4 regions of the Pseudomonas sp. HLT2-19-2 genome follow, and region 1 is predicted to be linked to each of the others. Evidence: predicted binding sites of a transcription regulator. Region 1 holds the regulator's gene; each other region holds the start of a gene.
The links. The regulator FliA, encoded in region 1, starts transcription of late flagellar genes. The targets are predictions, from matches to a motif close to CTAAAGTTTNNNNNNNNNNNGCCGNTAA.

Region 1 (7,250 bases):
GCCCGGACGCAGGATGTCGCCATCCTCGGCTTCCTTGACGCTGATGCGGCAGAGCTTGTCCAGACGTTCGGCGAAGGCCTTGGTGAAGGCGGCCGGCATGTGCTGGATCAACACGATGGGTGCGGGAAAGTTGGCCGGCAATTGGGTCAGAACCCGCTGCAGGGCAACCGGACCGCCAGTGGACGTACCGATGGCGACCAATTTGTAGGCTTTGCGTTTCGGCGACGACGAGGCGGATGCGTGCGTACGCGCCGGAATCGGCGCCGGTGCCGGACGCGCAGGCGCGCTGCTGCCGTAACTGCTGACGCTCGAACGCGCAGGCGTCGGGGCTGGTGCGGCGACGGGTGCCGGAGCGCTGTAAGTGCTGGCACGACGGTTACTGCGCGAGATGCTGAGAATCTTCTCGCACAGCAGTTGCTTGACCTTCTCCGGGTTGCGGGAGATGTCTTCGAAATTCTTCGGCAGGAAATCCACCGCGCCGGCGTCCAGCGCATCGAGAGTGACCCGAGCGCCTTCGTGTGTCAGCGAGGAAAACATCAACACCGGGGTCGGGCAGCGCTGCATGATGTGCCGCACCGCCGTGATGCCATCCATCATCGGCATCTCGTAGTCCATGGTGATCACGTCTGGCTTGAGGGCCAGCGCCTGATCAATCGCCTCTTTTCCGTTGGTCGCCGTACCGACAACTTGGATGTTCGGATCCGCTGAAAGAATTTCCGAGACGCGGCGGCGGAAAAACCCCGAATCGTCCACCACCAGGACTTTGACTGCCATAAACACTCCGTTAGACGGAGCGAGGCTCAGTCGCCCCGCTCCATCAGAATCAAATACGCCGTGCGGCGTAACGCTTGAGCATGCTCGGTACATCGAGAATCAGCGCAATTCGGCCGTCACCGGTGATGGTGGCGCCGGACATGCCCGGGGTTCCCTGGAGCATTTTGCCCAATGGCTTGATGACCACTTCTTCCTGGCCCACCAGTTGATCGACGACGAAGCCGATCCGCTGAGTGCCCACCGAAAGGATCACCACATGGCCTTCGCGCTGCTCTTCGTGAGCGGCGGAGGCGACCAGCCAGCGTTTGAGGTAGAACAATGGCAGTGCCTTGTCCCGCACGATCACCACTTCTTGGCCGTCCACCACGTTGGTGCGCGACAGGTCGAGGTGGAAGATCTCGTTGACGTTCACCAGCGGGAACGCAAACGCCTGGTTGCCGAGCATGACCATCAGCGTTGGCATGATCGCCAGGGTCAACGGGACCTTAATGACAATCTTCGAGCCTTTGCCCTTGGTCGAGTAGATATTGATGGTGCCGTTGAGCTGGGCGATCTTGGTTTTCACCACGTCCATGCCCACGCCGCGTCCGGAGACATCGGAAATTTCGGTCTTGGTCGAGAAACCCGGCGCGAAGATCAGGTTGAAGCAGTCGGACTCGCTGAGGCGATCTGCTGCATCCTTGTCCATCAAACCTTTTTTCACCGCGATACCGCGCAAAACATCGGCGTCCATGCCCTTGCCGTCATCAGAGATGGACAGCAGGATGTGGTCGCCTTCCTGTTCTGCGGACAGGATCACCTTGCCGCTGCGAGGCTTGCCCATCGCTTCGCGCTCGGCCGGCTCTTCGATACCGTGGTCAACCGAGTTGCGCACCAAGTGGACCAGCGGGTCGGCCAGGGCCTCGACGAGGTTCTTGTCGAGGTCGGTTTCTTCGCCGACCAGCTCCAGGTTGATCTCTTTCTTGAGCTGACGAGCCAGGTCGCGAACCAGGCGCGGGAAGCGCCCGAAGACCTTCTTGATCGGTTGCATCCGGGTCTTCATGACCGCAGTTTGCAGGTCGGCCGTGACCACATCGAGGTTCGACACCGCCTTGGACATGGCTTCGTCGCCGCTGTTGAGGCCCAGACGGACCAAACGGTTACGCACCAGTACCAACTCGCCGACCATGTTCATGATTTCGTCGAGACGCGCGGTATCGACCCGCACGGTCGTCTCGGCTTCGCTGGCCGGTTTTTCCGCCGGTGGCGCGGCCGGGGCACGAGCCGGAGCCGGTGCAGCAGCAACAGGCTTCGGCGCTTCGGCTTTAGGCTCGGGCGCTTTGGCAACGGGTTTCGCTGCTACAGCCTTGGCAACTGGCGCCGCAACCGAAGCGCTGGCGCCCGACGCGGTACCGACTTCAGTAAACTTGCCTTTGCCGTGCAATTCGTCGAGCAGCGATTCGAACTCGTGATCGGAGATCAGATCGCCGCCAGCCGCTTTAGCGGTTGGCGCAGCCGGGGCCGGGACCGCAGCAATGGCCGATTCCAGCGCATCAACGGCAAAGTTACCCTTGCCGTGCAGCTGATCGAGCAGTGCTTCGAACTCGTCGTCGGTGATATCGGAGCTGTCGCCTGCCGCTTTCGGGGCAGCCGGTGCGGCTGGCGCCGCAGCTACCGCATCGACGGCGAACTGGCCTTTACCGTGCAGTTGATCGAGCAACGACTCGAACTCGGCATCGGTGATTTCGTCGCTGCCCGCCGCATTGCTACTCGGCGCTGGCACAGCTGCCGGGGCTTCTGCCTGCGCCTTGACGGCGTTCAGCGAGTCCAGCAATTGTTCGAATTCGTTATCGGTGATGTCGCCCGACTCGCTGTCAGCAGCCGGTGCTTCGAACACTTCGGCAACCGGTGCGGATTCTTCAGTTTTCGGCTCGGCCAGACGGGCCAGAGCTGCCAGCAATTCAGGCGTGGCAGCAGTGATCGGGCTGCGCTCGCGGACTTCGGTAAACATGCTGTTCACCGCATCCAGCGCTTCGAGAACCACGTCCATCAATTCCGAGTCGACGCGACGTTCACCCTTGCGCAGGATGTCGAACACGTTCTCGGCGATGTGACAGCACTCCACCAGCTCGTTGAGCTGGAGGAAGCCGGCGCCTCCTTTTACAGTGTGAAAACCGCGAAAAATTGCATTGAGCAAGTCCGCATCATCAGGTCGGCTTTCAAGCTCGACCAGCTGTTCGGACAGTTGCTCTAGAATCTCGCCGGCCTCAACCAGGAAATCCTGAAGGATCTCTTCATCGGCGCCGAAGCTCATTAAGGGGGTGCTCCCGAGGTCTAAAAACCTAAAAAACCTAAAATGCTAAAACTCTAAAATCCTAGGCTGGATAACAAATCGTCCACATCGTCCTGACCGGACACAACATCTTCTCTTTTATCGGCATGAATCTGCGGACCTTCACCCTGAGAGAGATGTTTTTGTGGATCTTTTTCAGCCAGCATCGCTTCACGGTCATGTTCGATGCCCGCAAAGCGGTCCACCTGACTGGCCATGAGCACGAGCTTGAGCAGGTTGCTTTCAACTTCGGTGACCAATTGGGTCACACGCTTAATCACCTGACCGGTGAGGTCCTGGTAATCCTGAGCGAGCAGAATGTCGTTGAGGTTGCTCGACACAACGCGATTGTCTTCGCTGCTGCGTGTCAGGAAACCGTCGACTCGCCGGGCCAGTTCGCGGAACTCTTCAGCCCCGACTTCGCGCCGCATGAACCGTCCCCAGTCGGTGCTCAAGGCCTGCGCTTCATTGCTCAGGCCGTTGACCAGCGGCGTGGCGTTTTCCACCAGGTCCATGGTGCGGTTGGCCGCGGCCTCGGTCAGCTTGACCACATAGCCCAGACGCTCGGTGGCGTCCGTGATTTGTGACACTTCCTCGGCTTGCGGCATGTTCGGGTCAATCTGGAAATTGACGATCGCGCTATGCAGCTCGCGAGTGAGCTTGCCCACTTCCTGGTACAGGCCGCGGTCACGGGTCTGGTTGAGCTCATGGATCAGTTGCACGGCGTCGCCGAACCTGCCTTTTTCAAGGCTTTCGACCAGTTCAACAGCGTGTTTTTTCAGGGTCGACTCGAAATCGCCCTGTGAAGATTCGTTATGCTCCATAGCTCCCCCGTGGCGCAGTTTCTCAACCGATGCGTTCGAAAATCTTTTCGATTTTTTCTTTCAACGCCTGGGCCGTAAAGGGTTTGACCACATAGCCGTTAACACCGGCCTGGGCTGCCTCGATGATCTGCTCGCGCTTGGCTTCAGCGGTCACCATCAGCACCGGCAGATGCTTGAGCTTTTCATCGGCACGCACATGGCGCAGCAGATCGATACCGGTCATGCCAGGCATGTTCCAGTCCGTTACCAGAAAGTCGATGCTCCCGCTGTTGAGAACAGGAATGGCAGTGATGCCATCATCGGCCTCGACCGTGTTGGTGAACCCAAGGTCACGCAACAGGTTTTTTATGATCCGCCGCATCGTTGAGAAGTCATCAACGATGAGGATTTTCATGTTCTTGTTCAATTCGACCTCCAAGCAGTCTTAAACGCGCCCAGCACCTGGACGCGCCATTTCAATCAATCCGGCAAAGCACTCAATGACTGTCTGGAGCACAACAGATCGGGACCCGTGCGGTTCAACACCCCACCAGCCGCGTTCGCAGTGCCCCCACACTGCCTTCAGCGCGCTCGCCACTCCCCCAAACGCCCCCGCAAACGGGCCGCGCACTGGCTGTGTAACTGGCTGACCCGCGATTCGCTGACCCCCAGGACTTCACCGATTTCCTTGAGATTCAACTCTTCGTCGTAGTACAGCGCCAACACCAGTCGCTCACGCTCCGGCAAATTGGCAATCGCGTCCGCCAGTGCCATCTGGAAGCGTTCATCTTCCAGATCGCGCGACGGCTCCAGATGAGCACTGGCGCCATCCTCGTGCAGCCCTTCGTGTTCGCCGTCCTGCAACAGATCGTCGAAACTGAATAACCGGCTGCCCAGGGTGTCGTTCAAAATCCCGTAATAATCGTCGAGACTCAATTGGAGTTCGGCCGCAACCTCGTGATCTTTAGCGTCACGACCGGTTTTAGCTTCAATCGAGCGAATGGCGTCGCTGACCATCCGGGTATTGCGGTGGACCGAACGTGGCGCCCAGTCCCCCTTGCGTACTTCATCGAGCATCGCGCCGCGGATTCGTATGCCCGCGTACGTCTCGAAACTCGCGCCTTTGCTGGCGTCGTATTTGGTCGACACTTCAAGCAGGCCAATCATCCCGGCCTGGATCAGGTCTTCGACCTGGACACTGGCCGGCAGACGCGCCAGCAAGTGGTAGGCAATGCGTTTAACCAGTGGCGCGTAACGCTCGATCAGCTCGTACTGCGCGTCACGTGCCGACTTCTTGTAGAGGTTGTAGCCGCTGGCTGTCATAACACCGGTCCTGCCGTTTGTTGCACGAGGCGCTCGACGAAAAACTCCAGGTGCCCACGCGGGTTGGCAGGCAACGGCCAGGTATCGACCTTCTGTGCAATGGCCTTGAACGCCAGGGAGCACTTGGAACGCGGGAAGGCTTCATAGACGGCGCGCTGTTTCTGCACAGCCTTACGCACGCTTTCGTCGTAAGGCACCGCGCCGACGTATTGTAAGGCGACGTCGAGGAAGCGATCTGTGACCTTGGTCAACTTGGCGAACAGGTTGCGACCTTCCTGCGGGCTCTGGGCCATGTTGGCCAGGACGCGGAAGCGGTTCATGCCGTAATCGCGGTTTAGCAGTTTGATCAGTGCGTAGGCATCAGTGATCGAGGTCGGTTCGTCGCAGACCACCAGCAAGACTTCTTGCGCTGCACGAACGAAACTGACTACCGAGTCACCAATGCCCGCAGCGGTGTCGATCACCAATACGTCGAGATTGTCGCCGATATCGCTGAACGCCTGGATCAGGCCGGCGTGTTGGGCCGGGCTCAGATGGACCATGCTTTGAGTGCCGGACGCGGCCGGGACGATGCGGATGCCGCCAGGGCCCTGCAACAGAACGTCGCGCAGCTCACAGCGGCCTTCGATCACGTCGGCCAACGTACGTTTGGGTGTCAGTCCCAGCAGGACGTCAACGTTCGCCAGCCCCAGATCGGCGTCCAGCAGCATGACGCGCCGGCCGAGTTCAGCTAGAGCCAGGGACAAGTTCACTGACACGTTAGTTTTCCCGACGCCACCTTTGCCGCCGGTCACCGCGATCACCTGTACGGGATGCATGCTGCCCATGAATTTTCTTTACCTTGTCTTACTTAGACGGAGGCCACATTACTGGCTGCGCGTTCACAAAATGAACAATGCATGGCAGACCATCGATGTAGGTACAAAAACAGTTCATTAATACCTCAGCCGACCTGCTTGGTCGGGCTGTGGTAAATATCAGCGAACATGTCAGCCATGGCTTCTTCGCTGGGTTCTTCTTGCATTTGCACGCTTACGGCGCGACTGACCAACTGATGACGACGCGGCAGATGCAAATCATCCGGAATCCGCGGGCCATCGGTCAGGTAGGCCACCGGCAATTCATGACTGATGGCCAGGCTCAACACCTCGCCCAGACTTGCCGTTTCATCCAGTTTAGTCAGGATGCAGCCAGCGAGGCCGCAGCGTTTGTAACTGTGATAAGCGGCCGTTAGAACCTGTTTCTGGCTGGTGGTTGCCAACACCAGATAATTTTTCGATTTGATCCCACGACCGGCCAGGCTTTCGAGCTGCATGCGCAGTGCCGGATCGCTGGCCTGGAGGCCCGCGGTATCGATCAGCACCACGCGTTTGCGCAGCAAGGGCTCCAGCGCCTGCACCAGCGACTGACCCGGGTCGACGTGAGTCACCGACACATTGAGGATCCGGCCGAGGGTCTTGAGCTGCTCCTGAGCACCAATACGGTAGCTGTCCATGCTCACCAACGCGATATTCTGCGCGCCGTACTTGAGCACGTAGCGGGCAGCGAGCTTGGCCAGCGTGGTGGTCTTGCCCATGCCGGCAGGGCCGACCATGGCAATCACACCGCCCTCTTCCAGCGGCTCGACTTCCGGTGTGGCGATCATCCGCGCCAGGTGCGCCAGCAACATGCGCCAGGCCTGACGAGGTTCTTCAATATCGGTAATCAGCGCCAGCAAATCGCGCGACAACGGGCCGGACAGGCCAATGCGTTGCAGGCGACGCCAAAGATTGGCCTGGGCCGGACGGCTGCCTTGCAGCTGATTCCAGGCCAGGGAGCCGAGTTGCACTTCCATCAGTTCGCGCAAGCTGTTGAGTTCGAAACGCATCGAGTCGAACGCCCGCGGGTCCACACCACCGGAGGCTGGCGCAGCGGCCGGTGCAGGCCGACGGGGTTCGGCGTAGGTCGGTTCGATCAGCGGCTCGGCGGCAGTCAGTGGCAGGCCGGCGAACAACTGGCGATTGGTGCTCTTGTCGCTCTCGCCTTCGCCTCGCAGGCTC
Region 2 (7,250 bases), 300 kb from region 1:
GGTGGTGATCGCTGCGATCACCTCCTGTACCAACACCTCCAATCCGAGCGTAATGATGGCCGCCGGCCTGGTGGCGAAGAAAGCCGTGGAGAAAGGCCTCAAGCGCAAACCGTGGGTCAAGAGTTCGTTGGCCCCCGGCTCAAAAGTGGTCACCGACTACTACAAGGCTGCCGGCCTGACCCAGTACCTTGATGAACTGGGTTTTGCCCTGGTCGGCTACGGCTGCACCACGTGTATCGGCAACTCCGGCCCCTTGCCGGAGCCCATCGAAAAAGCCATTCAGGCCGCCGACCTGACCGTCGCCTCGGTGCTGTCGGGCAACCGCAACTTCGAAGGTCGCGTGCATCCTCTGGTGAAAACCAACTGGCTGGCCTCCCCACCGCTGGTCGTTGCTTACGCGCTGGCCGGCACGGTGCGCACCGACATCAGTAGCGAACCTTTGGGTACCGACAAAGCGGGCAATCTGGTTTATCTGCGGGACATCTGGCCGAGCACCCAAGAGATCGCCGACGCGGTGAATCAGGTCAACACCGCGATGTTCCACAAGGAGTACGCCGAAGTGTTTGCCGGCGACCAGCAGTGGCAGGCGATTGAAGTGCCGCAAGCGGCGACCTATATCTGGCAGGACGATTCGACTTACATCCAGCACCCGCCATTTTTCGATGACATCGGCGGCCCGCCGCCGGTGGTCAAAGACGTCGCCGGCGCCAAGGTCCTCGCGTTGCTCGGCGACTCGGTGACCACCGACCACATCTCCCCGGCCGGCAACATCAAGGCGGACAGCCCGGCGGGCCATTACCTGCGCGAGAAAGGCGTGGAACCGCGAGACTTCAACTCCTACGGCTCCCGTCGCGGCAACCACGAAGTGATGATGCGCGGTACCTTTGCCAACATCCGCATCCGTAACGAGATGCTCGGCGGCGAAGAAGGCGGGAATACGATCTACATGCCCACCGGGGAGAAAATCCCGATCTACGACGCGGCCATGCGTTATCAAGCCTCGGGCACGCCGCTGGTGGTGATTGCAGGGCAAGAATACGGCACCGGTTCGAGCCGCGACTGGGCGGCCAAGGGCACCAATCTGCTGGGGGTCAAAGCGGTCATTGCCGAAAGTTTCGAACGGATTCACCGTTCCAATCTGGTGGGCATGGGCGTGCTGCCCTTGCAGTTCAAACTGGATCAAAACCGCAAGAGCCTGAACCTGACCGGCAAGGAGACGCTGGATATTCTTGGTTTGACAGGCATCGAGCTGACACCGCGGATGAACCTGACGCTGGTGATCACCCGTGAAGACGGCAGCCGCGAGAAAATCGAGGTGCTGTGCCGGATCGATACTCTTAACGAGGTGGAGTACTTCAAATCAGGAGGGATTTTGCATTACGTGTTGCGGCAGTTGATTGCGTCGTAACAGCCTGCTGACACAGACACCGCCTTCGGGCGGTGTTTTTGTTTGTGTGCTGTTTATAATTGCCGCCCTCGCAACATCCACTGATCTAAGGCCGACTCGGCTGGTGGGCCGGGATCTCTGTCGTGCTGGGTTGGCGGCCGCCATCGCCACCCATTTCGGCTTGAACCTGCTGCACTTCGGCCTGTTCACCTATCCGATGCTTGCCGGCTGACGCAATGGCCGTTTTGCGACGCGCCGCTGATTACTGAAAAATAATTTCAACTAATTCCTGACAGCGCCGACAACCATTCAAAGCCTTGCGGATTGAAATTGCCATGCGTAACAACCAACCCACCACACAACGCGAACGGACCTTCCCGGCTCAGCAACGGTTGATTTCCACCACCGATGCCAAGGGCGTGATCACCTACTGCAACGATGCGTTCGTCGAGATCAGCGGGTTTTCTCGTGAAGAGCTGATCCGAGCACCGCATAACCTGGTCCGTCACCCTGACGTTCCGGCCGCGGTGTTCGCGCACATGTGGGGCACACTGAAACAAGGCTTGCCATGGATGGGCATCGTCAAAAATCGCTGCAAGACCGGTGATCACTATTGGGTCAACGCCTATGTCACACCGGTTTTCGAAGGCAATCAGGTGATCGGTTACGAATCGGTGCGGGTCAAACCCACCGCCGAGCAGATCCGCCGTGCCGAAGCACTCTATCAACGCATCAACCAGGGCAAGTCGGCGATTCCTTCAACAGACAAATGGCTGCCGGTGCTGCAGGACTGGCTGCCGTTCATTCTGGTCAGCCAGTTGAGCTTCATGATCGGTGCGTCGCTCAACTCCCAATGGGGTTTTGCGTTGGCCGCCGGTCTCTCCGTGCCATTGGGCTTGCTGGGTTTGAGCTGGCAGCAGCGCGGCCTCAAGCGGCTGCTGCAACTGGCCGGGCAGACGACCTCCGACCCGTTGATCGCGCAGATGTACACCGACAGCCGTGGCGCTCAAGCACGTCTGGAGATGTCGATCCTCAGCCAGGAAGCGCGTCTGAAAACTTGCCTGACCCGTCTGCAGGACACCGCAGAGCACCTGACCGAACAAGCGAAACAGTCCGACACCCTGGCGCACAACAGCTCCACCGGCCTGGAACGTCAGCGCGTCGAAACCGAGCAAGTGGCCACCGCCGTCAATCAGATGGCCGCCACCACTCAAGAAGTTGCCAGCCACGTGCAGCGCACTGCCGACGCCACCCAGGAAGCCAATCGCCTGACCGGTCGCGGCCGCGACATCGCCGGGGAAACTCGCGAAGCCATTCAGCGTCTGTCGGTGGTGGTCGGTGAAACCGGTATGACCGTGACTCAACTGGCCAAGGACAGCGACGAAATCGGTGGTGTGGTCGATGTGATCAAAGGCATCGCCGACCAGACCAACCTGCTGGCCTTGAACGCCGCCATCGAAGCGGCCCGTGCCGGCGAGATGGGGCGAGGATTTGCGGTGGTTGCCGACGAAGTCCGTCAACTGGCGCAACGCACCAGCGAATCCACCGGGCAGATCCACGCGCTGATCGCCAAGCTCCAGCAAACCGCCAGCACTGCAGTTCAAACCATGGAAGCCGGGCATCGCCAGGCAGAAGAAGGTGTGGCGCGGGTACTGGAAGCGGACCAGGCGCTGGTGGGCATCAGCGAAGCGGTGGCCAACATCACCGACATGACCACCCAGATCGCCGCGGCTACCGAAGAGCAAAGCGCTGTTGCCGAAGAAATCAGCCGCAACATCAGCAACATCTCGCAACTGGCGGATAAGACGTCGGAACAGGCTCAACACTCGGCGTTGTTGAGTGAAGAGCTGACCAAGACGGCGAATACTCAGTATTCGTTGGTGGAGCGGTTTAACCGCTGATCGTTCTGATCGTTCCCACGCGTGGGAACGATCGCTTAACCAAGGAAATCAGCTACCTTATGCGCCGCAGCGTCCAAATGCTGCTCATGGGTAAACCCGGAAGCCTTCAACGGCTTCAAATCATGATCCCCCGCCACCAGCCAGAACACCTCGATACTCGGTGCCAACGTATAAGCCTCGACGGTTTCTCGATTCCCCAGCGCATCACGCTCACCCTGCACAACCAACGTCGGCGTCTTGAGCGCGGCCAGATGCTCGACCCGAGGTTTCTCCGGTTTGCCCACCGCATAAAACGGATAACCCAGACACACCAACCCATCCGCCCCCAACTCATCGGCCAGTAAACTCGCCATCCGCCCGCCCATGGACTTGCCGCCAATGGCCAGACGTCCAGCGACATGGCGTCGCACCACGGCATACACCTCACGCCAGCAATCGAGCAGTTTCGGCGCCGGATTCGGTGGGCGTTTGCCGCCATCAATGCGCCGTTGCGCCATGTACGGAAACTCGAAACGCAGCACGTTGACCCCAGATGCAGCAAGGCGCGCAGCCATGTCGTTCATCCAGCCGCTGTCCATCGGTGCACCGGCACCGTGAGCCAGAATCAGCGTCGTCGATGACGGCGCCGAGGCGGCGTTCCACAGCCAGCCATGTTCCGCCACACACTGCGCCCATTGATCCCCGTCAATACTGGCCTTGTGCTCTTTGTCCATGCTTGCCTCGCTTTTAGTCTGCCTATAACTCCAGGCGAAGGGAGCGTCTGCCTAGCGCAAACGCCTTCACTTCGGCTGAACCGTGGATGGGGAACCATGAACACTTCTATCAGTACCGCCTACAACTACAAGGTGGTCCGCCAATTCGCCATTATGACGGTGGTGTGGGGCATCGTCGGCATGGGGCTCGGGGTTTTTCTCGCGGCTCAATTGGTCTGGCCTGAACTCAACTTTGATTTACCGTGGACCAGTTTCGGCCGCTTGCGCCCGCTGCACACCAACGCGGTGATCTTCGCTTTCGGCGGCTGCGCCCTGTTCGCCAGTTCGTTTTACTCGGTGCAACGCACCTGCCAAACGCAACTGTTCGCGCCGAAAATCGCCGCGTTCTGCTTCTGGGGTTGGCAAGTGGTGATCCTGCTGGCGGCCATCAGCTTGCCGCTGGGTTACACCAGCTCCAAGGAATACGCCGAGCTGGAATGGCCGATCGACATTTTGATCACCATCGTCTGGGTCGCCTACGCCGTGGTGTTCTTCGGCACGCTGGCGAAGCGCAAGACCAAGCACATCTACGTCGGCAACTGGTTCTTCGGTGCATTCATCATCACCGTGGCGATTCTGCACATCGTCAACAACCTTGAGCTGCCGGTGAGTTTCACCAAGTCCTACTCGGTGTACGCGGGTGCGACCGATGCCATGGTTCAGTGGTGGTACGGACACAACGCCGTAGGCTTTTTCCTCACCGCCGGTTTCCTCGGGATGATGTACTACTTCGTGCCGAAACAGGCCGAGCGTCCGGTGTATTCCTACCGCTTGTCGATCGTGCACTTCTGGGCCCTTATCACCTTGTACATCTGGGCCGGCCCGCACCACTTGCACTACACCGCGCTGCCGGACTGGGCGCAGTCGCTGGGCATGGTGATGTCGCTGATCCTGCTCGCGCCAAGCTGGGGCGGGATGATCAACGGCATGATGACGCTCTCGGGCGCCTGGCATAAGTTGCGCAGCGACCCGATCCTGCGCTTCCTCGTGGTCTCGCTCGCGTTCTACGGCATGTCGACCTTCGAAGGCCCGATGATGGCCATCAAAACGGTCAACGCCCTCTCCCACTACACCGACTGGACCATCGGCCACGTTCACGCCGGCGCCCTCGGTTGGGTAGCGATGATCTCCATCGGCGCGCTGTACCACATGATTCCGAAAATCTTTGGCCGCACGCAGATGCACAGCATCGGCCTGATCAACGCGCACTTCTGGCTCGCCACCATCGGCACCGTGCTGTACATCGCTTCGATGTGGGTCAACGGCATCGCCCAGGGCCTCATGTGGCGCGCAGTCAATGAAGACGGCACGCTGACCTACTCCTTCGTCGAAACCCTGGTGGCCAGCCACCCAGGCTTCGTCGTGCGACTGGTAGGCGGTGCGATCTTCTTCAGCGGCATGCTGCTGATGGCCTACAACACCTGGCGCACCGTGCGGGCCTCGCAGCCTGCCGAAGTCGCCGCTGCCGCGCAGATCGCCTGAGGAGGCCGCCATGAAACACGAAACAATCGAGAAAAACGTCGGCCTGCTGATGTTGTTGATGGTGCTGGCCGTGAGCATTGGCGGTCTGACCCAGATCGTCCCACTGTTCTTCCAGGACGTGACCAATAAGCCGGTGGAAGGCATGAAGCCCTACACCGCGCTGCAACTGGAAGGTCGCGACATCTACATCCGCGAAGGCTGCGTCGGCTGCCATTCGCAGATGATCCGCCCGTTTCGCGCCGAGACCGAACGCTACGGCCACTACTCGGTGGCCGGTGAAAGCGTCTGGGATCACCCGTTCCTGTGGGGCTCGAAACGTACCGGACCGGACCTGGCCCGGGTCGGCGGTCGCTACTCTGAAGACTGGCATCGCGCGCATTTGTACAACCCGCGCAACGTGGTGCCGGAATCGAAAATGCCTGGCTATCCGTGGCTCGTGGACAACCAACTCGACAGCAGCCACACCGAAAGCAAGATCAAGGCGATGCGCACCCTCGGCGTGCCGTACACCGACGACGACATTGCAGGCTCAGTCGCCTCGCTCAAGGGCAAGACCGAAATGGACGCACTGGTCGCTTACCTGCAAGTGCTTGGCACATCCATCAAGAGCAAGAGGTGAGCCATGGCCATGCCCTTTGAAATAGTGAGCGAAATGAGCAGTGGAATGATCCGCGGCCTGGGCACGGTCGTGGTGTTCCTGGCCTTTGTCGGCCTGACGCTGTGGGTGTTCAACGGCAAGCGCAATTCCGAATTCGCCGAAGCGCGTCTGTTGCCTTTCGCCGATGAGCCACAAGCCGAAAACGACAACACTCTAGAACCTGCAACAACAAGGAGTACCCGGCCATGACCACCTTCTGGAGTACGTGGATCTGCGTACTGACCATCGGCAGCCTGATCGGCCTGACCTGGCTGTTGATTGGCACCCGCAAGGGCGAAACAAAGGGCAGCGTCGACCAGACCATGGGCCACAGCTTCGACGGCATCGAGGAGTACGACAACCCGCTGCCGCAGTGGTGGTTCATGCTGTTCGCCGGCACGCTGGTGTTTGCCGTGGGCTATCTGGTGCTTTACCCAGGGCTGGGCAACTGGAAAGGCGTTCTGCCGGGTTACGAGGACGGTTGGACCGGCGTCCACGAGTGGGAAAAGGAAATGGCCAAGTCGGATGCGAAGTTCGGACCGATCTTCGCCAAATTCGCGGCGATGCCCTTGGAAGAAGTGGCCGCGGACCCGCTAGCGTTGAAAATGGGCGGTCGCCTGTTTGCGTCCAATTGCGCGGTCTGCCACGGCTCGGATGCCAAGGGTGCCTTCGGCTTTCCGAACCTGGCGGACACCAGCTGGCGCTGGGGCGGCAACGCCGACACCATCAAAACCACGATCATGGGCGGTCGCATGGCCGCGATGCCGGCTTGGGGTGAAATTCTTGGTGATGCCGGCGTGAAGAACGTCGCGGCGTATGTGCGCCATGACTTGGCCGGCCTGCCGTTGCCTGCCGACAACGGTGCCGACCTGCATGCTGGACAGCAAGCGTACAGCACGATGTGCGTAGCCTGTCATGGGGCCAACGGCCAGGGCACTGAAGCCATGGGTGCGCCGAATCTGATGCAACCGGCCGGTTTTATCTATGGAACAGGCCTGACGCAGCTTGAACAAACGATTCGTCATGGCCGCCAGGGCCATATGCCGGCGCAGAACGAACTGCTCGGCAACGACAAAGTGCAACTGCTGGCC
Region 3 (7,250 bases), 500 kb from region 1:
TGAGATAAAGCGCCGCATCGGCGATATAGATCGGGCCGTCGTAGGCCTGGACTCGACCCTTGTTGGACTTGCCGTCTGGCAGGGTCTGTTCTTCGAACACCACACTCCAGCTGTCCGGCGCTGTTTTGAAGATATTGGTGTTGTACATCAACACGTTCGGCCCCCATTGGTACGGGGTGCCGTAGGTTTGCTGATTGACGACGTACCAAGGCCCGTCCTTGAGACGAGGGTCAATGTTCTTCCAGTTCGGGATCAACACCGTGTTGATCGGCTGCACCCGCTGGCCGGCGATCAGTCGCAGGGACGCATCGCCAGACGCAGTCACCAGGTCGTAACCACCTTTGGCCATCAGGCTGACCATTTCATCGGAAGTGGCGGCGGTTTTCACATTGATCTTGCAGCCGGTTTCCTTCTCGAAACCAGTCACCCAGTCGTAGGCCTTGTCGCTTTCGCCACGTTCGATGTAGCCGGGCCACGCCACAATATCCAGCTGACCTTCGCCGGCACCGACGGCTTTCAGCGGTTCGGCGGCCTGGATACTGGCGCTGGCCAACAGCGCTGTAGTGATTGCACTGAGCAGTGCGGTCTTGTGCACGAACATGGGGTTTCCCTCTTCTTTAATTATGGTCGGGGCAGTTTTGAACGTGGTGAAGCATGCCGTTAGCGGCTTGTTATTAGCGTAGTCAGAGATGCTGTCCGTGGCGCGCCATGATGTGCCGCACCACGCTGTAGTCCTGGAGCGAATCGCTGGATAAGTCTTTGCCGTAGCCCGAACGCTTCAGGCCGCCGTGGGGCATTTCGCTGACCAGCATGAAATGACTGTTGATCCAGGTGCAGCCGTACTGCAACCGCGCCGCGACCTGCATCGCCTTGTCCAGGTTCTGGGTCCAGACCGAGGAGGCGAGGCCGTATTCCGAGTCATTGGCCCAGTCCACGGCTTGTTCGAGTCCATCAAAACGGGTCACGGTGACCACCGGCCCGAACACTTCGCGCTGGACGATCTCATCGCTCTGCTTGCAACCGGCCAGCAAGGTCGGCTGGTAATAGAAGCCGGCGCCGGAATGCACCGCCGCGCCGGTTACCCGCTCGATGTGCGGCTGGCCGAGGGCACGCTCGACGAAGCTGGCCACGCGGTCGCGTTGGCGAGTGCTGATCAGCGGCCCGATCTCGTTGTCGGCATCGCGTTTACCGGCGAAGCGCAGGCTGCTGACTGCCGCGCCGAGTTCGGCCACCAAGCGGTCATGAATCCCGGCCTGTGCATAAATTCGACACGCTGCGGTGCAATCCTGACCGGCGTTGTAATAGCCGTAAGTGCGCACGCCTTCGACCACGGCTTGAATGTCCGCATCGTTACAAACGATCACCGGCGCTTTCCCACCGAGTTCAAGGTGGGTGCGCTTCAGGGTTTTCGCGGCGGCTTGCAGGATTTTTTGCCCGGTGACGATATCGCCGGTCAGCGACACCATGCGCACTTTAGGATGGCTGACCAAATGGCTGCCAACGCCTTCACCACCGCCGCAAACGATGTTGATCACGCCGCGCGGCAGGATCTCGGCCAGCGCCGGCGCCAAGGCCAGAATCGACAGCGGTGTGTGTTCGGATGGCTTGAACACCAGCGTGTTGCCAGCGGCCAGGGCCGGAGCGATTTTCCACGCGGCCATCATGATCGGGTAGTTCCACGGCGCAATCGACGCGACCACGCCAATCGGATCGCGACGGACCATGCTGGTGTAGCCCGGCAGGTATTCACCACTGAGCTGACCGGTCTGGCAGCGAACGGCGCCGGCGAAGAAACGGAACACATCGACTGTGGCACTCAAGTCATCCTGACGGGCCAGGTGCAAGGGCTTGCCACAGTTCAGGGATTCGAGGCGGGCGAGGAGGTCGGCTTGTTTTTCGATGGCGTTGGCGATTTCCAGCAGCAGGTTCGAACGTTGTTGCGGGGTGGTCCTCGACCAACCGGCAAAGGCGCGGTGGGCGGCGAGGATCGCGGCTTCGACCTGCTCGGTGCTGGCTTCGGCAATGTGCGTCAGCACTTCACCGGTGGCCGGGTTGAGAATCGGCTCGACAAAACCCTGGCCCGCGACCAATTCGCCATCGATCAACAACGCGGTGAACAACGGGGTCTGCGCGCCAGCCATTTTTCGGGTTCTCTTTTCTTGTGTGGCCATGGTGCTCCCTGTGACTGGGGCCCGGCCGTCTTATAGATGTAGCAAGACTAGTGCTCAGGCCCGAGGTCGACAAATTCTAAATACTGAAGGTGGCATTCGATTAAATAGATGGCTTGCGCCCGCCGTGGGGTTGCTCGCGGGCGACGGTGAGGAAAGGGTCTACTAGCGCCGGGCGCGCGGTGCCGCGACGCCAAGCCAGGCCGACGTCGAGGGTCTGGCTCAGGTCGGCAATCGGTCGCGCTTCGATGATGTCGCCCTCCAGTGACCACGGGCGGTAAGTCATGTCAGGCTGGATCGACACGCCTAATCCTGCGGCGACCAGGCTTCGCACGGCTTCCGTTGAGGCGGTTCTTAATGTGATGCGCGGTTGCAGCGAGGCCGCCGACCACATGCGTTGCGCATTGCGATCCATTTCATCGACGTTCAGCTGAATCAACGGTTCGCGGGCCACATCGGCGAGGTTGATGCTGTCGTGTTCCAGCAGCGGATGTTGAGCCGGCAGCCATAACCGATGGGGTGAGTGGGTCAACACTTCCGTCTGCAAGGCGTGGCGGTCTTCGAGGTTAGAGAGGATCAGCACGCCGACATCGATTTCACCGCTGACCAGCAAATGCTCGATATAAGGGCGCTCGTCCTCCATTACCCGGATCTCGACGTTGGGGTAGGCACGCTGGAAACGGGTGAGCAAATCCGCGAGGTAATAACCGGCCACCAGGCTGGTTACGCCGATGATCAACTGCCCTGCGACCTGGTCGGTGCTCTGTTGCAAGCTGCGTTTGGCGTTGTCCACCGTCGCCAGAATCAGGTGCGCCTGACGTAGGAATTGGTGCCCCTGGTGGGTCAGCGTCATGCCCTTGGCGTGACGATTGAACAAGCCAACGCCAATTTCCTGCTCCAGTTGCTGGATCGCGAGGGTCAGGGTGGACTGAGAAATAAACGCGGTTTGCGCGGCGGCGGAGATTGAACCGGTCTCGGCCACGGCGATGAAATGGCGGATCTGACGCAGGGTCATCATGGGGAAGTACCCGGTGGGCGGTTTTATCGATTTTTCTGAGTGTATATCTTTTTTTCTGAAGGGCCGCGGTGAGCTGAAGAGCGCTGCGCAACATCTCGAAGCACTCTCGCTCCCGGACACCGGGCACTTTCGATCTAGGCTGGAGGCCTTAAAGATCTGGTTAACCCGAATGCGTGGAGGCAGCAAATGAACACCCGTGGATTGCTCGATCAGCTACTCAAGTCCGGTCAGGACATGTTGCAGAACAAGGCCGGCGGCTCACAAAACAAGACCGCTGGTGGTGGCTTGGGCGGATTGCTCGGCGGCAGCGGTGGTTCGGGCGGCCTCGGCGGCCTGCTCTCTGGCGCGGGCGGCGGAGCGTTGGCGGCCGGCGCCATGGGTTTGCTGCTGGGCAGCAAAAAAGGGCGCAATGTCGGCGGTAAGGTCCTGACTTACGGTGGCCTCGCCGCGTTGGGCGTGATTGCCTACAAGGCGTATGGCAACTGGCAGGCCCAGCAGGGCACTGCGCCGAAGACTGAACCGCAAACCATCGACCGCTTACCGGCGGCGCAAGTTGAACAGCATAGCCAGGCGATTCTCCAAGCGTTAGTGGCTGCGGCTAAAGCTGATGGTCATGTCGACGATCGCGAGCGTGCGCTGATTGAAGGTGAATTCACCAAGCTCGATAACGATCAGGAGTTGCAGCATTGGCTGCACGCCGAACTCAACAAACCGCTGGACCCGGCTGACGTCGCACGCGCTGCCAGTACGCCGGAAATGGCCGCTGAAATGTACATCGCCAGCGTGATGCTGGTGGACGAGGAGAGCTTCATGGAGAAGTCCTACCTCGATGAACTGGCGCGGCAACTGAAGCTTGAGCCGGGGTTGAAGGCTGAGTTAGAGAAGCAGGTGCGTCAGGCTTCTATCTAACGTTGTCCTAACTAACGTTGTCCTAAAAAAATCGCAGGTTTCGCCGATGCCTACATCGACCAGTAGGCACTGGCGGAGCCTGCGATTTTTTTTGCATCACAACAGCGTGCTCCGAAACGACACAAGCCTTCGCCGCGCAGGTATTTCAGCGATTTGCACAGGGATGAGACGTGGTGCGCACCCGTCATACAAATGAAACACCACCCTCAGCTATACTCCGCAACATTTGAACCGCCCCCCGAGGACTGACTGTGAAGAACTGGACGTTGCGCCAACGCATCTTGGCGAGCTTTGCGGTGATTATCGCCATCATGTTGCTGATGGTCGTCGTCTCGTATTCCCGGCTGTTGAAGATCGAAATCAGCGAAGCCAGCGTCCGTGAAGACGCGCTTCCCGGGTTGTATTACAGCTCGATGGTTCGCAGCGCCTGGGTCGACACTTATGTTCGCACCCAGGAAATGCTGGGCTTCAAGGCGGGGCAGGACTTCAGTGCGGAAGAGGCCGAAAGCTTCAAAAACTTTGAGGTGCGTCTGCAAGAGCAGATGAGAAACTACCAAGGCACCGTCATCAGGGATGAAGACAAGGTCGAGTACGCCGTTTTTGAAAAACTTCATGAGAATTACAACAAGGTGCTGGCTGCCGTGCTCGATTTGCATAAGCGCAATCAGGAAGCCGAAGCCATCAAGATGTTCAACGAGCAACTGACCCCGACATGGACCGCCGGTCGCATGAAACTCAATGACATCATCCGCGACAACAAAGCGGTGGCCGACCAGGGCATCGCGAACATCGATGACGCCGTGGTCACCGCGAAAGTCATCATGGGCATTTCCCTGCTGGTCGCGGTGCTGGCCGCCAGCCTCTGCGGTCTGCTGCTGATGCGCGCGATCATGGCGCCGATGAACCGGATCGTCGAAATTCTCGACGTCATGCGCACCGGTGATCTCAGCAACCGCCTGAACCTTGCGCGCAAGGACGAATTCGGCGCCGTGGAAACCGGCTTCAACGACATGATGGCCGAGCTGACGTCCCTGGTGTCTCAGGCTCAGCGCTCCTCAGTGCAGGTCACCACCTCGGTAACCGAGATCGCTGCCACCTCCAAGCAACAGCAAGCGACCGCCACTGAAACCGCTGCCACCACCACCGAAATCGGCGCAACGTCCCGTGAGATTGCCGCCACCTCGCGGGATCTGGTGCGCACGATGACTGAAGTGTCCACCGCCGCCGATCAGGCCTCGGTGCTCGCCGGTTCCGGCCAACAGGGCTTGGCGCGCATGGAAGAGACCATGCATTCGGTGATGGGCGCGGCCGATCTGGTCAACGCCAAACTGGCAATCCTCAATGAGAAGGCCGGCAACATCAACCAGGTGGTGGTGACCATCGTCAAGGTCGCCGACCAGACCAATCTCCTGTCCCTCAACGCTGCCATCGAGGCCGAAAAAGCCGGTGAATACGGCCGCGGTTTTGCCGTGGTCGCCACCGAAGTGCGGCGTCTGGCGGACCAGACCGCCGTCGCCACGTACGACATCGAGCAGATGGTGCGCGAGATCCAGTCGGCGGTATCGGCCGGGGTCATGGGCATGGACAAGTTCTCCGAAGAGGTGCGCCGCGGCATGTCCGAGGTGCAGCAGGTCGGCGAGCAGTTGTCGCAGATCATTCATCAGGTTCAGGCGCTGGCGCCACGGGTGTTGATGGTCAACGAAGGCATGCAGGCCCAGGCCACGGGCGCCGAACAGATCAACCACGCGCTGGTGCAGTTGGGCGATGCCAGCAGCCAGACCGTCGAGTCCCTGCGCCAGGCCAGTTTCGCCATCGATGAACTGAGCCAGGTGGCCGTAGGGCTACGTAGCGGCGTTTCGCGATTCAAAGTCTGATGAGCGAACTCACGGCCAAACGCACCGCCGTGAAGCCGGCGCTGCAATCATTGTTTCTGGTGTTCCGCATCGGCAACGAGCGCTTTGCCTTGCAGGCCATCGAGGTGGCGGAAGTGCTGCCGCGCCTGCCGTTGAAGCCAATTCCCCGCGCGCCGGACTGGGTCGTCGGGGTGTTCGCCTATCGCGGCGCGGTGGTGCCGGTGATCGACCTCAGTGCGCTGACCTTCGGCCAACCGGCCCAGGCCCGCACCAGCACGCGCTTGGTGCTGGTCAATTACCGCCCGGATGAAGCCACTGAGGCGCAATTGCTCGGGCTGATTCTGGAGCAGGCCACCGATACCTTGCGCTGCAACCCGGCGGATTTTCAGCCTTATGGCTTGGACAATCGCCAGGCGCCGTACCTGGGGCCGGTGCGCGAAGATGCTCAAGGTTTGCTGCAATGGGTGCGGGTCGCTGATCTGCTGGATGAGCGGGTTCGCGCGCTGCTGTTTCCGTCGACGCCACTGGACTTGGCGCTGTTTGAGGAGCAGCCATGAGCAGCGATCAGCGGTTTTTCGATTTCCTCAAAGAGCGCATCGGTCTCGACGTGACCTCGGTGGGGTCGGCGATCATCGAGCGTGCGGTGCGTCAGCGCAGCACGGCGTCCAACGCGCTGACGGCCGATGAGTATTGGCACACCTTGCAGGGTTCGCGGGACGAGCAGCAGGCGCTGATCGAAGCGGTGATCGTCCCTGAAACCTGGTTTTTCCGTTACCCGGAATCCTTCGCCACCCTGGCGAAACTGGCTGCCAGGCGTCTGAGCGACATCAACAACATGCGCGCGTTGCGGATTCTCAGCCTGCCCTGTTCCACGGGTGAAGAACCGTATTCCATCGCCATGGCGTTGCTTGATGCCGGGTTCCAGCCGCACCAGTTCAAGGTCGAAGGCATGGACGTCAGCCCGTTGTCGGTGGAAAAAGCCCGGTGCGCACTGTACGGCAAGAATTCGTTCCGTGGTCAGGACATCGCGTTTCGCGATCGGCATTTCACCGCCGAAGACGAGGGCTATCGCCTCAGCGGGCGGGTGCTTGAACAAGTGCGTTTGCAGGTCGGCAATCTGCTGGATCCGACGTTGCTGGCCAACGAGCCGCCTTATGACTTTGTGTTTTGCCGCAACCTGCTGATCTATTTTGATCAACCGACCCAGCAGCAAGTATTCGAAGTGCTCAAGCGCCTGACCCATGTCGACGGCGTGCTGTTTATCGGTCCGGCCGAGGGCAGTTTGCTCGGCCGTTTCGGCAT
Region 4 (7,250 bases), 1.5 Mb from region 1:
AACCTTGAGTGTATAACCTGAATTCACCAATGCAAACGCGGTGTAGCGATTCTTGGCCTTCCTTTCAAAACTTTAGGAAAAGGACTACCTGCGCCCTTCAGAAGGCTTTCGAAATCCAGCCGAGTCCTACAGAAACAAGCGCCAATTCCCATTGCATCAAAACCGTGTCCAATTCTTAAGCTGACCGACCAAAAAAACCAATCTACAAATCCAAAAGAGGTCGCTATGAAATCTAAAAAACAAAAAGCCAAACCGTTACTCGTCGCTAAATATCATGCTGAGGCACTCCGGCTAGCCGGGAGCGTATCGGCCAATCAACGCCGCTTTTTGGATGTCGCTGCTGCTCACGGCAAAGAACTCGAGCCGAGTGGCTGGCTTGCAGGCACGTGCCTGACCAAGCTCCAATGAGACCGCCTGACTGCGGTTTTTTTTCGCATCCGAATTAGCTCACCAACGCTCGCAACATCCTGCGAAGGTTTGGCGCCTCCTCCGCCACGCTAAATCACCACCTCCCGACTACCCTTCAAAAAACCGCAGGAAGCGGTCTCGTCAGCTCAAGGAATGATCATGTCTCTGGCCATCGTTCACAGTCGCGCCCAGATTGGAGTGGAGGCGCCTGCCGTCACCGTCGAAGTCCATCTGGCCAACGGTTTGCCATCGCTGACCATGGTCGGTTTACCTGAAGCGGCAGTGAAGGAAAGCAAGGATCGAGTACGCAGTGCGATCATCAACTCAGGCCTGCAATTTCCAGCACGTCGCATCACCTTGAATCTCGCGCCCGCCGACTTACCAAAAGACGGCGGACGCTTCGATCTGGCGATTGCCCTTGGGATTCTGGCGGCCAGCGTGCAGGTGCCGACGTTGACGCTGGATGACGTGGAGTGTCTGGGAGAGCTGGCGCTCTCAGGCGCGGTGCGGGCTGTTCGGGGGGTGTTGCCGGCAGCGCTGGCAGCACGCAAGGCCGGACGCTCGTTGATGGTGCCCCGGGCGAATGCCGAGGAAGCGTGCCTGGCATCGGGGTTGAAGGTGATTGCGGTGGATCATCTGCTGGAAGCGGTTGCGCATTTCAATGGTCACACGCCGGTTGAGCCCTATGTTTCCAATGGGCTGCTCTACGCCAGCAAGCCCTATCCCGACTTGAATGAAGTGCAGGGCCAACTCGCGGCCAAGCGTGCGTTGCTGATTGCGGCGGCAGGGGCTCATAACCTGTTGTTCAGCGGTCCACCGGGAACAGGAAAAACCCTGCTGGCGAGCCGTTTACCTGGGCTTTTACCGCCACTGGCGGAAAGCGAAGCGCTGGAAGTTGCGGCGATTCAATCGGTCGCTAGCTGCGTGCCGCTGAGCCATTGGCCGCAGCGACCGTTTCGCCAGCCCCATCACTCCGCCTCAGGTGCGGCGCTGGTAGGCGGCGGTTCGAAACCGCAACCCGGCGAAATCACCCTCGCCCACCATGGCGTTCTATTCCTGGATGAGCTGCCGGAGTTTGACCGCAAAGTATTGGAGGTTTTAAGGGAGCCAATGGAGTCCGGGCACATCGTGATCGCCCGTGCCCGTGACCGCGTACGATTTCCGGCGCGATTCCAATTGGTTGCCGCGATGAATCCCTGCCCCTGTGGATATCTTGGCGAGCCGAGCGGCCGCTGCTCGTGTACGCCGGACATGGTCCAGCGCTACCGCAACAAACTGTCGGGCCCACTGCTGGATCGCATCGATTTGCACCTGACTGTTGCAAGGGAGGCTACGGCTTTAAATCCAGCGTTGAAGGCCGGTGACGACACGGCCACTGCCGCCGTTCTGGTCGCCGATGCACGAGAACGGCAACACAAACGCCAGGGCTGCGCCAACGCCATTCTCGATCTGCCAGGCCTGCGCCGCCACTGCAACTTATCCACAGCTGACGAAACGTGGCTGGAAACTGCCTGTGAACGACTGACCTTGTCGCTGAGGTCAGCCCATCGACTGCTCAAAGTGGCGCGCACCCTGGCGGACCTTGAGCAGGTCGATGGCATCACCCGCGAGCATCTGGCCGAAGCACTGCAATACCGGCCAACCCTTAACTAGAGCTCATGGCAGAGAAAGAATGTGGCAGCCCCTTAGCGGAACCGGTCAACCTCATGCCGCAAATCCGCTGCCAGCTTCTCCAGCTCTTTGGCGGTGATAGCCAGATTGGACACCACCTCACGCTGCTCACTGTTCGCCAGGGCAATGCTTTGCAGGTTGCTGCTCAACAAGGTTGCGGTACTGCTCTGCTCTTGGGTCGCGGTGGTGATGGCCGCGAATTGCTCACCCGCCGAACGGCTCTGCTCATCAATCCGCGCCAGCGCCGAAGCGACGTTGGCGTTGCGCGACAGGCCTTCTTGCATCAACACGTTGCCCTGTTCCATGGTGCTGATGGCGTTGCCGGTTTCCTGCTGAATGCTTTGGATCATGCCGGAGATTTCGTCAGTCGCCTGGCGAGTGCGCGAAGCAAGGTTGCGCACCTCGTCGGCCACCACTGCAAAACCCCGACCCTGCTCACCAGCTCGGGCGGCTTCGATGGCGGCGTTGAGCGCCAGCAGGTTGGTTTGATCGGCAATCGAGGTAATCACACCGACAATGCCACCGATTTCCTGAGAGCGCTGACCCAAGGTATTGATCACCGTCGCCGTGCTCTGAAGCGCGCCGGCGATTTGCTCCAGAGACGAGGACGCTTCGTCCATCGACGTACGACCGATCTGGGTTTGCTGTGCGTTTTCCTGAGCCAGACGTTGGGTGCTGCCCATGTTGTCGGCAATGTTCAGGGACGTAGCGCTGAATTCTTCCACGGCGCCAGCCATGCTGGTGATTTCGCCCGACTGCTGCTCCATCCCTTCATAGGCACCGCCGGACAGACCGGACAAGGCCTGGGCACGGCTGTTGACCTCTTGCGAAGCCTTGCGGATGTGCTCGACCATGGTCGACAAAGCTTGGCTCATCTGGTTGAAAGCGCGGGCCAGCTGACCGATCTCGTCGTTGCTCGACACGTTCAGCCGCACGCTCAAATCACCGGCACCCAAGGCTTCAGCCTGACGCACCAAATCACCCAGCGGCGCGAGCTTGCTGCGCAACAGCCAGACTGCCGAGCCCACAGCGATCAACATTGCCAGCAGACTGCCAATCGCCAATTGAATACCGACACTCCAGGTCACCGCACGGATTTCGGTTTTCGGCATGCTCGCCACGACCGACCATGGGCCGCCTTCAAAGGGTACGGCAATGCTGTAGAAATCTTCGGACTTGTCGCTCCAGAATTCGCCCTTGCCCGGTGTCTTCGCCAAGCGAACGATGCTCGGAGTCGCCTGAGCCAGCGCTTGCACACCCGCAATCGGCACCAGCCATTTGCTCTGTTCATCCAGCAGCGCCAGGGAACCGGTCTGGCCGATACGGAAGCGCTTGAGGTTGGCGAACTGCGCGTTCTGCGCGTCGGTGTAGTCGAATCCTACGAACAGTACGGCAATCACCTTACCGCCGCTGTCACGAACGGGGGTGTACTGAGTCATGTAGGAGCGTTCGAACAGCAAGGCACGACCGACATAACTCTGTCCGGCCATCAGCCGTGCATAGGCCGGGTTAGCGTGATCAAGCAGCGTGCCGATGGCCCGGTTGCCGTCCTGTTTGCTAAGTGAGGTGCTAATCCGAATAAAGTCTTCGCCGCTGCGCACGAACACCGTCGCAACGCCCGCCGTCATTTGCTTGAACTCGTCCACTTCCTTGAAGTTGTTGTTCAATACTTCGCTGCTCAGGTGCAGACCCGGGGTCTGGGTGCCCGCCACGGTCACCGGTTCGTCCGGATGCACGCTCAGCCCCGCGCTGAAGCGCTTCTCGAACAAGCCAGCCAGGCGCTGGGTGCTTTCACGCAACGTGCCGTGAAAGGTGCTCAACTGATCGGCCAGCAACCGGGCTTCACTGGCCAGGTGCTCTTCGCGGGTGGCGAGGTTGGCGGTGTCCAGCGAACGCAGGGCGAACACGGTACTGCCAGTGATGACAATCGCCAGTATCACGGCAAGCGCAAGACCAAGCTGTGAGGCGATCCGGGCACGAGGTTGAGACATGACAGCTCCTGGCCGAGTGACCGGATCATCCTGATCACGACGCACACTCAGCAAAATTTCTAATGGGAATACGTCGAACCTGCACGAAGGTTCCATCTGCAGACTTTCGGCGGCAAACCTGAATACTTGAGTAATTAACCGGGATATGGCTCAAGGCCGCCATTGCGGCGGCTCTATCGATTCAGCTCAAGTGCTCGACGTCCGGTAACTCCATCGCGCGAACTTCGCCCTGGAGGAAATCGCTGAGCCTGCGCAAACGCTCACCTCCGGGGCGTGTTTTCGGCCAGACCAGGTAATAATTCTCACCACTGGCAACGGCAGTCGGCCACGGCAAACTCAGACGTCCCTGAGCCACATCCTCCGCGACCATCAGCAGATCGCCCATGGACACGCCATAGCCTCGGGCGGCGGCGATCATGCCCAGCTCCAGCGTGTCGAACACCTGCCCGCCCTTGAGTGACACCTGGTCCGCCAGCCCCATGCGTTCCAGCCAACTGCGCCAGTCGCGACGATCCGGCGTTGGGTGCAGCAGTTCGGCATTGGCCAGCCGCGCGACATCCCACGGTTGATCCTGCAGAAGATTCGGCGCGCCGACTGGAATCAGCTCTTCCGGAAACAGGAAACTCGCCTCCCAGTCCGGCTGAAAATGCCCGTTGCTGAGGATCACGGCGCAGTCGAACGGTTCATGGTTGAAGTCCACCGAGTCGACGTCCATCCATGCGCTGGTCAATTGCACCTCATTGCCTGGCTGCAGGTGCCGAAAGCGGCTGAGCCTTGCCAGCAGCCAACGCATGGTCAGGGTCGACGGCGCTTTCATGCGCAGAATGTCATCCTCGGCGCGCAAGGTATTGCAGGCCCGCTCCAGCGCGGTGAAGCCTTCACGAATGCCAGGCAGGATCAGCCGCGCCGATTCGGTCAATTGCAGATTGCGCCCGCTGCGGTGAAACAGCCGACAGGCAAAATGGTCTTCGAGCGTACGAATATGCCGGCTGACCGCACTTTGAGTGATCGATAATTCTTCGGCCGCGCGGGTAAACGAGCTGTGCCGCGCCGCCGCTTCGAATGCGCGCAGGGCATACAAGGGAGGAAGACGACGAGACATTCGGAAAGCTCCTATAGCGGGATTCGGTCACCCTAGCAGAAACTCTCCAGCATGAGTTTTAATCATGCAACCCATCCTTTTTATCCCTTTGTGCAAACCCCGCAGAGCGCCGAGAATCGACGCTTTCCTGTCCTCTTTAGCCTTCCTTTTCTCTTTAAGCGCGGAGCGTGATGACCATGCAGCATCCAGCACGTACCGAACTCTGGGCCATCCTGCGGCTGGCGGGGCCGTTGATTGCCTCGCAGTTGGCGCACATGCTGATGGTCCTCACCGACACCTTGATGATGGCGCGCCTGAGTCCCGAAGCGCTGGCCGGGGGTGGCCTGGGCGCGGCGACGTACTCATTCGTGTCGATCTTCTGCATTGGCGTGATCGCTGCGGTCGGCACCCTCGTGGCAATCCGTCAGGGTGCGGGCGATATCGTGGGCGCTGCGCGGCTGACTCAAGCCGGGCTATGGCTGGCGTGGTTGATGGCGCTGGTGGCCGGGCTGCTGCTGTGGAACCTGAAACCGGTATTGCTGATGTTTGGCCAGACCGAAACCAACGTCCATGCGGCAGGACAGTTCCTGCTGATCCTGCCGTTCGCCCTGCCCGGCTACCTGAGCTTCATGGCCCTGCGCGGCTTCACCAGTGCCATCGGCCGGGCGACGCCGGTGATGGTGATCAGCCTGGGTGGCACCGTGGCCAACTTCGTCCTCAACTATGCGTTCATCACCGGGATGTTCGGCTTGCCAAAAATGGGCCTGGTGGGGATTGGCCTGGTCACCGCGATCGTCGCCAACCTGATGGCCGTGGCACTCGCGCTGCACATCCGTCGGCATCCGGCCTACGACGCTTACCCCTTGCGTCAGGGCCTGTCGCGGCCGAACCGTCAGTACCTGAAAGAACTGTGGCGCCTGGGTCTGCCGATTGGTGGCACCTACGCGGTGGAAGTCGGGTTGTTTGCGTTCGCCGCGCTGTGCATGGGCACTATGGGCAGTACGCAACTGGGCGCACACCAGATCGCCCTGCAAATCGTCTCGGTGGCGTTCATGGTTCCGGCGGGGCTTTCCTATGCGATCACCATGCGTATCGGTCAGCACTACGGCGCCGGGCAGTTGCTTGACTCACGGCTGGCCGGACGGGTTGGTATTGCCTTTGGCGCGGCGGCGATGCTGGGCTTCGCCATGGTCTTCTGGCTGCTGCCGAATCAGTTGATCGGGTTGTTCCTTGACCATAACGACCCGGCCTTTCGCCCAGTCATCGACCTGGCCGTGAGCCTGCTGGCGGTAGCGGCGTGGTTCGAGCTGTTCGACGGCACGCAAACCATCGCCATGGGCTGCATTCGCGGGCTCAAGGATGCCAAGACCACGTTTCTGGTGGGTTTGGGCTGCTATTGGCTGATTGGCGCGCCAGCCGCCTGGTGGATGGCCTTCCATTTGGATTGGGGGCCAACGGGTGTCTGGTGGGGATTGGCACTGGGGTTGGCGTGCGCGGCGGTGAGCCTGACGTTGGCGTTTGAGTGGAAGATGAAGCGGATGATTCGGCGGGAGCCGTCGTCAGGGGCAAGCTTCCAAATCGCCCAGCCTGACTAAGATCCCTTGTAGGAGCGAGGCTTGCCCGCGAAGAGGCCATATCTGATACCACATGTGTTGAATGTCAGACTACCTATATCGCGGGCAAGCCTCGCTCCTACAGGGTCTGTGGTTAGCTCACGACTTCCAGTGCGGGCTGCTGACTGCTGCCAAACGTCAAATACTCAACCAGATCCGCCAGCGGCAATGGCTTGCTGATCAGATATCCCTGCACCTGATCGCAGCCAAACCCGCGCAAAAGTTCCAGTTGCTCCGGCGTTTCTACGCCTTCGGCGACCACTTCAAGGTTGAGGTTGTGCGCCAGATTGATCATCGCGTGGACCAGTTTGCGATTCTCTTCGCGCTGTTCCATGCCGCCGACAAAGCTCTTGTCGATTTTCAGCAAGGTAATTGGCAAGCTGTTGAGGTGCACAAACGAAGAGAAACCGGTACCGAAGTCGTCCAGGGAGAAGCGCACACCCAGACGCCCCAAGGCATCCATGGTCTGTTTCACCAGATCGCTGC

Region 2: the regulator FliA is predicted to act here: its motif matches at 1,665-1,692, upstream of ACYZTU_RS19485 (methyl-accepting chemotaxis protein).
Region 3: the regulator FliA is predicted to act here: its motif matches at 4,118-4,145, upstream of ACYZTU_RS23330 (methyl-accepting chemotaxis protein).
Region 4: the regulator FliA is predicted to act here: its motif matches at 4,174-4,201, upstream of ACYZTU_RS28220 (methyl-accepting chemotaxis protein).

What each region holds. Positions count from the first base shown of each region.
Region 1 covers NZ_CM142712.1:4,485,049-4,492,298, forward strand. Annotated here, with positions in the region: gene ACYZTU_RS20840 (protein-glutamate methylesterase/protein-glutamine glutaminase) at 1-774, opposite strand, end outside; gene ACYZTU_RS20845 (chemotaxis protein CheA) at 824-3,067, opposite strand; gene ACYZTU_RS20850 (protein phosphatase CheZ) at 3,121-3,909, opposite strand; gene ACYZTU_RS20855 (chemotaxis response regulator CheY) at 3,932-4,303, opposite strand; gene fliA (RNA polymerase sigma factor FliA) at 4,471-5,211, opposite strand; gene fleN (flagellar synthesis regulator FleN) at 5,208-6,038, opposite strand; gene flhF (flagellar biosynthesis protein FlhF) at 6,155-7,250, opposite strand, start outside.
Region 2 covers NZ_CM142712.1:4,186,804-4,194,053, forward strand. Annotated here, with positions in the region: gene acnA (aconitate hydratase AcnA) at 1-1,408, shown strand, start outside; partial or broken gene ACYZTU_RS19480 (CPBP family intramembrane glutamate endopeptidase) at 1,536-1,619, shown strand; gene ACYZTU_RS19485 (methyl-accepting chemotaxis protein) at 1,723-3,288, shown strand; gene ACYZTU_RS19490 (alpha/beta family hydrolase) at 3,324-4,001, opposite strand; gene ccoN (cytochrome-c oxidase, cbb3-type subunit I) at 4,098-5,522, shown strand; gene ccoO (cytochrome-c oxidase, cbb3-type subunit II) at 5,533-6,141, shown strand; gene ACYZTU_RS19505 (cbb3-type cytochrome oxidase subunit 3) at 6,163-6,369, shown strand; gene ccoP (cytochrome-c oxidase, cbb3-type subunit III) at 6,366-7,250, shown strand, end outside.
Region 3 covers NZ_CM142712.1:4,981,731-4,988,980, reverse strand. Annotated here, with positions in the region: gene ydcS (putative ABC transporter substrate-binding protein YdcS) at 1-601, opposite strand, end outside; gene ACYZTU_RS23345 (gamma-aminobutyraldehyde dehydrogenase) at 684-2,171, opposite strand; gene ACYZTU_RS23340 (LysR family transcriptional regulator) at 2,272-3,186, opposite strand; gene ACYZTU_RS23335 (tellurite resistance TerB family protein) at 3,373-4,095, shown strand; gene ACYZTU_RS23330 (methyl-accepting chemotaxis protein) at 4,347-5,969, shown strand; gene ACYZTU_RS23325 (chemotaxis protein CheW) at 5,969-6,505, shown strand; gene ACYZTU_RS23320 (CheR family methyltransferase) at 6,502-7,250, shown strand, end outside.
Region 4 covers NZ_CM142712.1:5,976,607-5,983,856, forward strand. Annotated here, with positions in the region: gene ACYZTU_RS28210 (hypothetical protein) at 226-408, shown strand; gene ACYZTU_RS28215 (YifB family Mg chelatase-like AAA ATPase) at 568-2,061, shown strand; gene ACYZTU_RS28220 (methyl-accepting chemotaxis protein) at 2,094-4,070, opposite strand; gene ACYZTU_RS28225 (LysR substrate-binding domain-containing protein) at 4,252-5,172, opposite strand; gene ACYZTU_RS28230 (NorM family multidrug efflux MATE transporter) at 5,349-6,746, shown strand; gene ACYZTU_RS28235 (putative bifunctional diguanylate cyclase/phosphodiesterase) at 6,859-7,250, opposite strand, start outside.